DNA from 4 places in the Bacillus sp. FSL H8-0534 genome. Region 1 is predicted to be linked to each of the others. Evidence: a T-box and tRNA genes for the amino acid it is inferred to sense, from the RefSeq annotation. Region 1 holds a T-box; the other regions hold tRNA genes.

Evidence for each region. The T-box of region 1 lies ahead of asnS (asparagine--tRNA ligase). A T-box ahead of a tRNA ligase gene usually reads a tRNA of that ligase, here a tRNA-Asn.
Region 2: it has a tRNA-Asn gene. The T-box ahead of asnS (asparagine--tRNA ligase) is inferred to sense a tRNA for this amino acid. The anticodon was not compared.
Region 3: it has a tRNA-Asn gene. The T-box ahead of asnS (asparagine--tRNA ligase) is inferred to sense a tRNA for this amino acid. The anticodon was not compared.
Region 4: it has a tRNA-Asn gene. The T-box ahead of asnS (asparagine--tRNA ligase) is inferred to sense a tRNA for this amino acid. The anticodon was not compared.

Annotation. Positions count from the first base shown of each region.
Region 1 covers NZ_JBBOUC010000001.1:4,100,170-4,102,978, forward strand. The annotation lists gene pheT (phenylalanine--tRNA ligase subunit beta) at 1-391, shown strand, start outside; gene MHH71_RS20855 (hypothetical protein) at 478-1,164, opposite strand; T-box leader at 1,206-1,458, shown strand; gene asnS (asparagine--tRNA ligase) at 1,511-2,809, shown strand, end outside.
Region 2 covers NZ_JBBOUC010000001.1:2,579,189-2,581,997, reverse strand. The annotation lists rRNA gene MHH71_RS13285 (23S ribosomal RNA) at 1-939, shown strand, start outside; rRNA gene rrf (5S ribosomal RNA) at 1,042-1,157, shown strand; tRNA gene MHH71_RS13275 (tRNA-Asn) at 1,167-1,241, shown strand; tRNA gene MHH71_RS13270 (tRNA-Ser) at 1,247-1,338, shown strand; tRNA gene MHH71_RS13265 (tRNA-Glu) at 1,349-1,423, shown strand; tRNA gene MHH71_RS13260 (tRNA-Val) at 1,429-1,504, shown strand; tRNA gene MHH71_RS13255 (tRNA-Met) at 1,529-1,605, shown strand; tRNA gene MHH71_RS13250 (tRNA-Asp) at 1,609-1,684, shown strand; tRNA gene MHH71_RS13245 (tRNA-Phe) at 1,694-1,769, shown strand; tRNA gene MHH71_RS13240 (tRNA-Thr) at 1,784-1,859, shown strand; tRNA gene MHH71_RS13235 (tRNA-Tyr) at 1,870-1,953, shown strand; tRNA gene MHH71_RS13230 (tRNA-Trp) at 1,968-2,041, shown strand; tRNA gene MHH71_RS13225 (tRNA-His) at 2,054-2,129, shown strand; tRNA gene MHH71_RS13220 (tRNA-Gln) at 2,195-2,269, shown strand; tRNA gene MHH71_RS13215 (tRNA-Gly) at 2,275-2,349, shown strand; tRNA gene MHH71_RS13210 (tRNA-Cys) at 2,364-2,434, shown strand; tRNA gene MHH71_RS13205 (tRNA-Leu) at 2,445-2,526, shown strand.
Region 3 covers NZ_JBBOUC010000001.1:2,367,042-2,369,850, reverse strand. The annotation lists tRNA gene MHH71_RS12260 (tRNA-Leu) at 1-50, shown strand, start outside; tRNA gene MHH71_RS12255 (tRNA-Gly) at 80-154, shown strand; tRNA gene MHH71_RS12250 (tRNA-Leu) at 171-259, shown strand; tRNA gene MHH71_RS12245 (tRNA-Arg) at 263-336, shown strand; tRNA gene MHH71_RS12240 (tRNA-Pro) at 347-420, shown strand; tRNA gene MHH71_RS12235 (tRNA-Ala) at 435-507, shown strand; tRNA gene MHH71_RS12230 (tRNA-Ser) at 523-615, shown strand; tRNA gene MHH71_RS12225 (tRNA-Ser) at 709-801, shown strand; tRNA gene MHH71_RS12220 (tRNA-Met) at 826-902, shown strand; tRNA gene MHH71_RS12215 (tRNA-Asp) at 906-981, shown strand; tRNA gene MHH71_RS12210 (tRNA-Phe) at 992-1,064, shown strand; tRNA gene MHH71_RS12205 (tRNA-Thr) at 1,081-1,156, shown strand; tRNA gene MHH71_RS12200 (tRNA-Trp) at 1,160-1,230, shown strand; tRNA gene MHH71_RS12195 (tRNA-Ile) at 1,241-1,317, shown strand; tRNA gene MHH71_RS12190 (tRNA-Asn) at 1,321-1,395, shown strand; tRNA gene MHH71_RS12185 (tRNA-Glu) at 1,397-1,468, shown strand; gene MHH71_RS12180 (CBS domain-containing protein) at 1,644-2,063, shown strand; gene MHH71_RS12175 (DUF3965 domain-containing protein) at 2,591-2,809, shown strand, end outside.
Region 4 covers NZ_JBBOUC010000001.1:2,870,932-2,873,740, reverse strand. The annotation lists gene MHH71_RS14640 (Tex family protein) at 1-19, shown strand, start outside; gene cmpA (cortex morphogenetic protein CmpA) at 129-245, opposite strand; gene MHH71_RS14630 (SprT family protein) at 501-986, shown strand; tRNA gene MHH71_RS14625 (tRNA-Asn) at 1,070-1,144, shown strand; tRNA gene MHH71_RS14620 (tRNA-Ser) at 1,148-1,238, shown strand; tRNA gene MHH71_RS14615 (tRNA-Glu) at 1,247-1,321, shown strand; tRNA gene MHH71_RS14610 (tRNA-Val) at 1,327-1,402, shown strand; tRNA gene MHH71_RS14605 (tRNA-Met) at 1,427-1,503, shown strand; tRNA gene MHH71_RS14600 (tRNA-Asp) at 1,506-1,581, shown strand; tRNA gene MHH71_RS14595 (tRNA-Gln) at 1,667-1,741, shown strand; tRNA gene MHH71_RS14590 (tRNA-Lys) at 1,747-1,819, shown strand; tRNA gene MHH71_RS14585 (tRNA-Leu) at 1,835-1,915, shown strand; tRNA gene MHH71_RS14580 (tRNA-Leu) at 1,919-2,004, shown strand; tRNA gene MHH71_RS14575 (tRNA-Arg) at 2,097-2,173, shown strand; tRNA gene MHH71_RS14570 (tRNA-Pro) at 2,177-2,253, shown strand; tRNA gene MHH71_RS14565 (tRNA-Gly) at 2,255-2,325, shown strand; rRNA gene MHH71_RS14560 (16S ribosomal RNA) at 2,402-2,809, shown strand, end outside.

The DNA.
Region 1 (2,809 bases):
AGAAGCACAAAAACAATTAGATGTGAAAGATACGTTCGTATTCGAATTGTCTCTAGTAAAAGTATTTGCTGCTGATACAGAAGAAACTTACTACTCAGCAATTCCACGTTTCCCATCTATGACACGTGATATGGCAGTTGTAGTAAATACGGAAGTAAAAGCTGGCGAAATGAAGCAAGTAATTGCAGAAGCAGGTGGAGAACTTCTAAAAGAAGTAACACTATTCGACTTATACGAAGGTGAAAAAATGGAAGAAGGCAAGAAATCACTTGCATTCTCTATGAACTACTTCGACCCAGAGCGTACATTAACAGATGAAGAAGTGACAGAAGCACATAGCCGTGTATTAGCGGTGGTAGAAGAGAAATTTGGTGCGGAGTTACGTAAATAATAAAAAAGCAGCCATTTGGCTGCTTTTTTATTATTTTTTTCACTTGCGCAACTTGTTCAAATTCCGCTGATGGAATCTTCATTTCATCACACGCAAGGTGAAGGGGTGGTTACTTCTCCGAAGAAAGGAACCCCATTTACTGTACCTGAAGCTATAAGGGTTATATCTCCAGGTCCAAAAGCAGTGACGGTAGTGTGGAAGAATCCATCTGCTTCTGTAAAAACTGTAGTTGGAGAGACAGTTGCTGCACCTTGTATTGTGAAAGAAACTGGTATTCCTGCAAATCCAATGCCATTCACTAACAAACGACCTGGTGCAACAACGGGAACGTTACAATCTGCACTTGTAAATCCTAGTCCAATAGCTACTTCAGTACCAGTTACTCCTAGTCTTCTAATGCAGACTTTGACGATCTCTTTTTCTTGGAATTTAAAAGCAACTCGCAAGTCGTTTATAAATCCAAAATTTTGTTCTTGGGCAGAAACTTGTCCAAGAATTGCTACACCCGTGACTTCGAAAAGGTCTCCTTCATTGGCATCTTCGCGGTCAATAACACATTGAAAAGGGATATCGTCGAAAACTTGAAAACCCGGTACTAGAGTGCCATTTTCTAAAACAGCAGTGTAAGTTAAAGTTTTATGAACTACCCCACAGATTACAACTTTTTCTGGGATTACGCTTTCAATATCCGCTTCAACCGTTTGTGTGAAGGTAACGGTATTTGCAAGTGCTGGGGGGACAAGCTGTGTGGTGCGCTCAACAACAACTTGCATCTTTCCCTCGAATGTAGTACATTAATTTTAGTTTAACAAAATGAAAGACGATGATAAGGAAAAGTAGTATATACTATAATCCATAGCGAGTCAGGGACGGTGAGAGCCTGATGAGGCGGTATATATGAAGAACACCTTGGAGTTGCTAACCGAAATTGAATCTTATATTCAAGAGTAGACTTAGACGGGAAGCCGGCCTGTTACAAACCGGGAAGTATGTACATACATACGAGTTAAAGTTGGTCTTTATGACAAATTGGGTGGTACCGCGAAGTTTAACCTTTCGTCCCTTTATGGATGAAAGGTTTTTTTGTATTCAAATATATCAGCAAAGGAGAATTTCACTATGGAAAACACATTAGTAAAAAGTCTGTATAGAGATACAGATAAATACGCAGATCAAACAGTACAAGTATCAGGTTGGATTCGTAACTTACGTGATTCAAAAGCATTTGGTTTCATCGAATTAAACGATGGTAGCTTCTTCAAAAGCGTTCAAATCGTTTTCGATACAGAATTAGATAACTTCAAAGAAATTGCAAAACTTCCACTTAGCTCTTCAGTTAAAGTAGAAGGTAAGCTAGTTGCAACCCCTGGAGCGAAGCAACCATTTGAAATTAAAGCAGAAAAAATTGACATCGAGGGCTTATCAGATTCTGATTACCCACTTCAAAAGAAGCGTCACACGTTTGAATACTTACGTACAATCGCTCATTTACGTCCAAGAACAAATGCATTCTCTGCAACATTCCGCGTGCGTTCTATCGCAGCGTTTGCAATCCACCAATTCTTCCAAGAGCGTGGATTCGTACATGTTCACACACCAATTATTACTGGTAGTGATACAGAAGGTGCGGGCGAAATGTTCCGCGTAACAACGCAAGATATGAACAACTTGCCAAAAGGTGAAGACGGAAAAGTTGATGAATCAAAAGACTTCTTCGGAAAAGAAACAAACTTAACAGTAAGTGGACAGCTTAATGCGGAAGCTTATGCATTAGCGTTCCGTGATGTATACACATTCGGACCTACATTCCGCGCAGAAAACTCAAACACAACTCGCCACGCAGCTGAGTTCTGGATGGTGGAGCCTGAGATTGCATTCGCTGAACTTGAAGATGTAATGGATCTTACAGAAGATATGCTGAAATATGCAATGAAATATGTACTAGAGCATGCACCAGAAGAGATGGAATTCTTCAACAGCTTTGTCGATAAAACAGTTCTAGAGCGCATGAACAACGTAATTAACTCTGACTTCGGCCGTATCACATATACAGAAGCAATTAAAGTGCTTCAAGAGTCAGGTGCAGACTTCAAATATCCAGTAGAATGGGGTATTGATTTACAAACAGAGCACGAAAGATACTTGTCAGAAGAAATCTTCAAACGCCCTGTATTCGTAACTGACTATCCGAAAGACATTAAAGCATTCTACATGCGTATGAATGATGACGGTAAAACAGTAGCTGCTACTGACCTTCTAGTTCCTGGCATCGGCGAATTAATCGGCGGTAGCCAACGTGAAGAAAGAATGGATGTTTTAGTAGATAGAATTAAAGAATTAGGCATGAATGAAGAAGACTATTGGTGGTACTTAGAACTTAGAAAATATGGCGGTACAAAACACGCTGGATTCGGTCTA
Region 2 (2,809 bases), 1.5 Mb from region 1:
CCCGCACGAAAGGTGTAACGATTTGGGCACTGTCTCAACCAGAGACTCGGTGAAATTATAGTACCTGTGAAGATGCAGGTTACCCGCGACAGGACGGAAAGACCCCGTGGAGCTTTACTGTAGCCTGATATTGAATTTTGGTACAGTTTGTACAGGATAGGCGGGAGCCTTTGAAGCCGGAGCGCTAGCTTCGGTGGAGGCGCTGGTGGGATACCGCCCTGACTGTATTGAAATTCTAACCTACGGGTCTTATCGACCCGGGAGACAGTGTCAGGTGGGCAGTTTGACTGGGGCGGTCGCCTCCTAAAGTGTAACGGAGGCGCCCAAAGGTTCCCTCAGAATGGTTGGAAATCATTCGTAGAGTGCAAAGGCATAAGGGAGCTTGACTGCGAGACCTACAAGTCGAGCAGGGACGAAAGTCGGGCTTAGTGATCCGGTGGTTCCGCATGGAAGGGCCATCGCTCAACGGATAAAAGCTACCCCGGGGATAACAGGCTTATCTCCCCCAAGAGTCCACATCGACGGGGAGGTTTGGCACCTCGATGTCGGCTCATCGCATCCTGGGGCTGTAGTCGGTCCCAAGGGTTGGGCTGTTCGCCCATTAAAGCGGTACGCGAGCTGGGTTCAGAACGTCGTGAGACAGTTCGGTCCCTATCCGTCGTGGGCGTAGGAAATTTGAGAGGAGCTGTCCTTAGTACGAGAGGACCGGGATGGACGCACCGCTGGTGTACCAGTTGTTCTGCCAAGGGCATAGCTGGGTAGCTATGTGCGGAAGGGATAAGTGCTGAAAGCATCTAAGCATGAAGCCCCCCTCAAGATGAGATTTCCCATAGCGTAAGCTAGTAAGATCCCTGAAAGATGATCAGGTTGATAGGTTCGAGGTGGAAGCATGGTGACATGTGGAGCTGACGAATACTAATAGATCGAGGACTTAACCATATAATATGAAGCAAATGTTATCTAGTTTTGAGAGAACATAAAAAAACTTATTGACTTTTTTAATCAATTAAGTATAATAGTGTTTGTCTCAAGTGAATATAGTCTGGTAATGATGGCAGAGAGGTCACACCCGTTCCCATACCGAACACGGAAGTTAAGCTCTCTAGCGCCGATGGTAGTTGGGGCCTTGCCCCTGTGAGAGTAGGACGTTGCCAGGCTAATATCATTCCGCAGTAGCTCAGCGGTAGAGCTATCGGCTGTTAACCGATCGGTCGTAGGTTCGATTCCTACCTGCGGAGCCATGATTGGAGAGCTGTCCGAGTTGGCCGAAGGAGCACGATTGGAAATCGTGTATACGTCACAAGCGTATCAAGGGTTCGAATCCCTTGCTCTCCGCCATAATATTTTTGGCCCGTTGGTCAAGTGGTTAAGACACCGCCCTTTCACGGCGGTAACACGGGTTCGAATCCCGTACGGGTCACCACTTTTGGAGGATTAGCTCAGCTGGGAGAGCACCTGCCTTACAAGCAGGGGGTCGGCGGTTCGATCCCGTCATCCTCCACCATATATAACATATGAATAGTATTGTCGCGGGGTGGAGCAGTTCGGTAGCTCGTCGGGCTCATAACCCGAAGGTCGCAGGTTCAAATCCTGTCCCCGCAACCAAATGGTCCCGTGGTGTAGTGGTTAACATGCCTGCCTGTCACGCAGGAGATCGCCGGTTCGACCCCGGTCGGGACCGCCATTTATTTCTGGCTCGGTAGCTCAGTCGGTAGAGCAGAGGACTGAAAATCCTCGTGTCGGCGGTTCGATTCCGTCCCGAGCCACCATTTTAACTAAATATGCCGGCTTAGCTCAATTGGTAGAGCAACTGACTTGTAATCAGTAGGTTGGGGGTTCAAGTCCTCTAGCCGGCACCATGTAAGTTTCGGAGGGGTAGCGAAGTGGCTAAACGCGGCGGACTGTAAATCCGCTCCTTCGGGTTCGGCAGTTCGAATCTGCCCCCCTCCACCATTTACATTTTATATAGGGGTATAGTTTAAAGGTAGAACAGAGGTCTCCAAAACCTCCAGTGTGGGTTCAATTCCTACTACCCCTGCCAAAACACAACATGGCGGTTGTGGCGAAGTGGTTAACGCACCGGATTGTGGCTCCGGCATTCGTGGGTTCGATTCCCATCAGTCGCCCCATTTTTATTTTTTAATATTTGTAAATAAAGTAGTTAATACTTGCATATAATGAATTAAAACTTCGGTGGGCTATAGCCAAGCGGTAAGGCAACGGACTTTGACTCCGTCATGCGCTGGTTCGAATCCAGCTAGCCCAGCCATTTTTGCGGAAGTAGTTCAGTGGTAGAATACAACCTTGCCAAGGTTGGGGTCGCGGGTTCGAATCCCGTCTTCCGCTCCAAAGTAATTTAATATGGCGGCATAGCCAAGTGGTAAGGCAGAGGTCTGCAAAACCTTTACCACCGGTTCGAATCCGGTTGCCGCCTTTCTCATTATGCCGATGTGGCGGAATTGGCAGACGCGCACGACTCAAAATCGTGTTCCTTCGGGAGTGTCGGTTCGACCCCGACCATCGGTATCAAAAAGACGAGTAATCGTCTTTTTTATTTGTCTTCGGATTGATTATATCGTACATATTAAGCGCTTCTTACTGCGGTAAGGAGTGCTTTTTTTGCGTTTATAGACGTTGAATTCTTAGATGACTATATTAACTCGAAGCGTGCGAGCAAATCGTTTACGCTGAGTGTGGAGGTGTAGTTGTGGTAAGACGAAGGAACGTGTTAAATGATCGCGAATTATCTTGTTGTTCACAAAAGTAAAAAGTCGTACGTAGAAACGTTTGAGGATGCGCTAAGTATTTT
Region 3 (2,809 bases), 1.7 Mb from region 1:
ACTTAGGATCTGGCGCCTTTGGCGTGGGGGTTCGACTCCCTTCACCCGCACTTTTAATAAAATATCTCATACATGTCTTGCGGAAGTAGTTCAGTGGTAGAATACAACCTTGCCAAGGTTGGGGTCGCGGGTTCGAATCCCGTCTTCCGCTCCAATTTTCAATATGACATGCCGGGGTGGCGGAACAGGCAGACGCACAGGACTTAAAATCCTGCGGTGGGTGACCACCGTGCGGGTTCGACCCCCGCCCTCGGCACCATATGCGCCCGTAGCTCAATTGGATAGAGCGTTTGACTACGGATCAAAAGGTTAGGGGTTCGAGTCCTCTCGGGCGCGCTTTTATTAACGGGAAGTGGCTCAGCTTGGTAGAGCACCTGGTTTGGGACCAGGGGGTCGCAGGTTCAAATCCTGTCTTCCCGATATTTTTAAAACATGGGGCCTTAGCTCAGCTGGGAGAGCGCCTGCCTTGCACGCAGGAGGTCAGCGGTTCGATCCCGCTAGGCTCCACTTTGGTTATTTATTGGAGGTATACCCAAGTCTGGCTGAAGGGATCGGTCTTGAAAACCGACAGGCGGCGAGAGTCGCGCGGGGGTTCGAATCCCTCTACCTCCTCCATTTTATAATAATTAAAATGGAATGATTGGATAGTTAATAAAAACTATTAGATGTACAAAGATAACTAAAAGATATAATTAATATTTATTTCATGGAGGTATACCCAAGTTCGGCTGAAGGGATCGGTCTTGAAAACCGACAGGCGGCGAGAGTCGCGCGGGGGTTCGAATCCCTCTACCTCCTCCATTTTTTAAAATAATATAATACCGTCGCGGGGTGGAGCAGTTCGGTAGCTCGTCGGGCTCATAACCCGAAGGTCGCAGGTTCAAATCCTGTCCCCGCAACCAAATGGTCCCGTGGTGTAGTGGTTAACATGCCTGCCTGTCACGCAGGAGATCGCCGGTTCGACCCCGGTCGGGACCGCCATTTATATAAAGGCTCGGTAGCTCAGTCGGTAGAGCAGAGGACTGAAAATCCTCGTGTCGGCGGTTCGATTCCGTCCCGAGCCATATTTTTTTTTGACAAGCCGGCTTAGCTCAATTGGTAGAGCAACTGACTTGTAATCAGTAGGTTGGGGGTTCAAGTCCTCTAGCCGGCACCACTTAGGGGCATAGTTTAAAGGTAGAACAGAGGTCTCCAAAACCTCCAGTGTGGGTTCGATTCCTACTGCCCCTGTAAGAAATATGGGCCTATAGCTCAGCTGGTTAGAGCGCACGCCTGATAAGCGTGAGGTCGATGGTTCGAGTCCATTTAGGCCCACCATATTCCGCAGTAGCTCAGTGGTAGAGCTATCGGCTGTTAACCGATCGGTCGTAGGTTCGAGTCCTACCTGCGGAGCCATGGCCCGTTGGTCAAGCGGTTAAGACACCGCCCTTTCACGGCGGTAACACGGGTTCGAATCCCGTACGGGTCATAAAAAAGAGTCAGCAATTAGCTGGCTCTTTTTTTCTTATGAAAAATATAATGTGAAGTTACGTTCTTTTCTAATATACGATATCGTCAATCCAAAATCCCTCTATTTATTATGAAATAAATAGAGGGATTTTGGAAAAACTATAGTATGTATAAAAAGGAGGGAATAGAGCTACATGACAACAGTTAGAGAATTTATGAGTACCGATATTGTGCAATGTACACCGCTAGATAATGTATATGAAGCTGCTGTGAAAATGAAAGAAGAGGCCATTGGGATGATTCCAATTGTAGAGAATAATCAAGTGGTTGGTCTTGTCACAGATCGTGATTTAGTTGTTCGTGGAATTGCTGAGAAACATCCTGGGTCTAATAAAATTACAAATGTCATGACAACAGAAATTGTTTCCGTATCTCCTGATGACCCTATTGAAAATGCTACAGAGTTAATGGCACAGCATCAAATCAGGAGACTACCTGTAGTTGAGAATGGAGAGCTTGTTGGGATGTTAGCGCTAGGTGATTTAGCAATAGCAGAGAAAGCTGATGATCAAGCTGGATTTGCTTTAAGTGAGATTTCCGAGCATACAGAATAACGAATAGATGCAGATTATTTTCAGGCTACAACATACAGTGTATTTAGGTGCTAGAGAATAGGTAAGAGTGGATACGTTTTATTCCGCATTAACGGGCAGTAAGCCCCCCACCTCAAGGTTCAGAGTGAAGCAAGGAAGATAGGTGAGGGATAACTGCCTGTAAAAGCCCGATTGGTGAGGACTTTCCATCAGTGGTGGATGAAGAAAATCCCTACTGATGGAAGTTTCACTTTATTAATACTGCAAGCAAAATTATATTGTTATTAAAACGTATCCAAAATGTTAGGCATAGATGTATATAAGGTGTAAAGATGCTTAACTAAGTATATATGAAGAATAATATATGCTAATTTCATTTGAAATTTTGGTTAAAAATTCCTATTGCTAATTTTTGTTATGTTAAAAATGATATAATAATAAATATAAGTTTTATAATTTATTTTGAATATATTAATATTTATAATATTATGTTTATCTACTAAGCTATCAAAGATTTTATATATAAATAGAAATGGAGGGGAAATGACATGAGGGATGTACAAAGTAATCCAAATTGGAATTTGGTTACAGATGTTTATGTAGAACCAAATAATTTTGCGGATTTATTTTCTTTACTTGTACCAAATCATCCAAAAGGCGAAGGAAAAGAACGGACAATTTTAGCTTGGAAAGAAAAAGAATTTTATAAACAAGAAAACTTGGCTCCGTTTATTTTATATGGAATGAATAAGGTGCAGGACTTGCCG
Region 4 (2,809 bases), 1.2 Mb from region 1:
AATGTTACCTATTGAATAATAATGGGAAGAGGGCAGGTATGACACTGCTCTTTTTTTATGAACGGATGTTAGTGAAATTTGAATTAGTGGGGGAGCCTTCATCCCCCACTGATATAACGTTCACTTTATCAGGAATTTTGATGTGTTTTGCTATAATAAAACCAGCATTCATTTAGTAACTTAATTTGATACCGGTTTTTTTCGAAATATGCACGTTGCATTTGTTTTCGGAGCCACGTAGGCATAAGAATCCCTCCTTGTTTAATCCGGCTCTAACAAGTAGCCCCCCTATACATTGAGATAAGATTCGAAGTAAGTAAAAAGCTCAATTTCGGGAACTGCTTATAAGAGTTTGGTTAGCGAAGTTCTATGGATAGATGAGGAAGAGGGTAGTTCATAGAAATTGCACTTTTGAATGAGGATGGGTATATGTACTATTTAATATATGTATAAGAAAGAGGAAAAGTGTAAGTTTATTTTTAGTTTTTGGGGGAATGAAAATGAATGAAAAAGAAGTTCAAAGACTTGTAGAAGAAATATCGTTGCAATATTTCGGTAGGGCTTTTTTACATAAAGCAATGTTCAATAAACGACTACGTACAACTGGTGGGAGGTATTTATTGCGAAGTCATAATATAGAATTAAACTATCGTTATTATGAAGTGTATGGAGAAGAAGAACTGATTGGCGTTATTAAGCATGAGTTGTGTCATTATCATTTGCATATTATGGGGAAAGGGTACCAACATCGAGATCGAGATTTTCGTCAGTTAATGAAGAAGGTTGGTGCGCCTAGATTCTGTAAGAGAATGAGCGAAGAAGAGAAGGTGATTAAAACTCATATGTATGAATGTATGAGATGTTTTCTTCAATATAGAAGAAGGCGTCAAATAAATACAAAAAGATATGTTTGCGGGAAGTGTAAAGGTAGATTGAAAGAGATAAAAAACACCTTGACAGTTAAAAATCAATCCAGTATATTATAAACATGTCACGTTTGTACAAGAATTTGTATAAACGACTTGACTTATAGTATGAACTTTTATAAGATATAACTTGTCTTTCTTATTCCGCAGTAGCTCAGTGGTAGAGCTATCGGCTGTTAACCGATCGGTCGTAGGTTCGAGTCCTACCTGCGGAGCCATACAGAGAAGTACCCAAGTGGCTCAAGGGGCTCCCCTGCTAAGGGAGTAGATCGCTAACGCGGTGCGAGGGTTCGAATCCCTTCTTCTCTGCCATTCATATTGGCCCGTTGGTCAAGTGGTTAAGACACCGCCCTTTCACGGCGGTAACACGGGTTCGAATCCCGTACGGGTCACCACTTTTGGAGGATTAGCTCAGCTGGGAGAGCACCTGCCTTACAAGCAGGGGGTCGGCGGTTCGATCCCGTCATCCTCCACCATATATAACATATGAATAGTATCGTCGCGGGGTGGAGCAGTTCGGTAGCTCGTCGGGCTCATAACCCGAAGGTCGCAGGTTCAAATCCTGTCCCCGCAACCAATGGTCCCGTGGTGTAGTGGTTAACATGCCTGCCTGTCACGCAGGAGATCGCCGGTTCGACCCCGGTCGGGACCGCCATTTTAACTTCTGCCTTTGAGCAGTTGTTTTTTATTGGTTATTGTGATATGATGATTTTCGTCTCAAAAAACATTATATTTTTTGATGGGCTATAGCCAAGCGGTAAGGCAACGGACTTTGACTCCGTCATGCGCTGGTTCGAATCCAGCTAGCCCAGCCATTTACGAGCCATTAGCTCAGTTGGTAGAGCATCTGACTTTTAATCAGAGGGTCGAAGGTTCGAGTCCTTCATGGCTCATTCTTTTTTATTTCCGCGGGTGTGGCGGAATTGGCAGACGCACCAGACTTAGGATCTGGCGCCTTTGGCGTGGGGGTTCGACTCCCTTCACCCGCATATGCGGTCGTGGCGGAATGGCAGACGCGCTAGGTTGAGGGCCTAGTGGGGGAAACCCCGTGGAGGTTCAAGTCCTCTCGGCCGCACCAAAGAAAAATAAAAAAGTGCTTGCATTTGAAAATGCAGTGTGATAAGATAATTGAGTCGCTGAAATACAACAACGACAAAACATCATGAATAAGCGCCCGTAGCTCAATTGGATAGAGCGTTTGACTACGGATCAAAAGGTTAGGGGTTCGAGTCCTCTCGGGCGCGCCATAACGGGAAGTGGCTCAGCTTGGTAGAGCACCTGGTTTGGGACCAGGGGGTCGCAGGTTCAAATCCTGTCTTCCCGACCACGCGGGTGTAGTTTAGTGGTAAAACAAGAGCCTTCCAAGCTCTGGTCGAGAGTTCGATTCTCTTCACCCGCTTTTAGTTCTTTGAAAACTGAACGAAACAAACAACGTGAAACGTCAATTTTTATTTTAGATGCTAGACAAACTAACTTTATTGGAGAGTTTGATCCTGGCTCAGGATGAACGCTGGCGGCGTGCCTAATACATGCAAGTCGAGCGAATGGATTAAGAGCTTGCTCTTATGAAGTTAGCGGCGGACGGGTGAGTAACACGTGGGTAACCTGCCCATAAGACTGGGATAACTCCGGGAAACCGGGGCTAATACCGGATAACATTTTGCACCGCATGGTGCGAAATTCAAAGGCGGCTTCGGCTGTCACTTATGGATGGACCCGCGTCGCATTAGCTAGTTGGTGAGGTAACGGCTCACCAAGGCAACGATGCGTAGCCGACCTGAGAGGGTGATCGGCCACACTGGGACTGAGACACGGCCCAGACTCCTACGGGAGGCAGCAGTAGGGAATCTTCCGCAATGGACGAAAGTCTGACGGAGCAACGC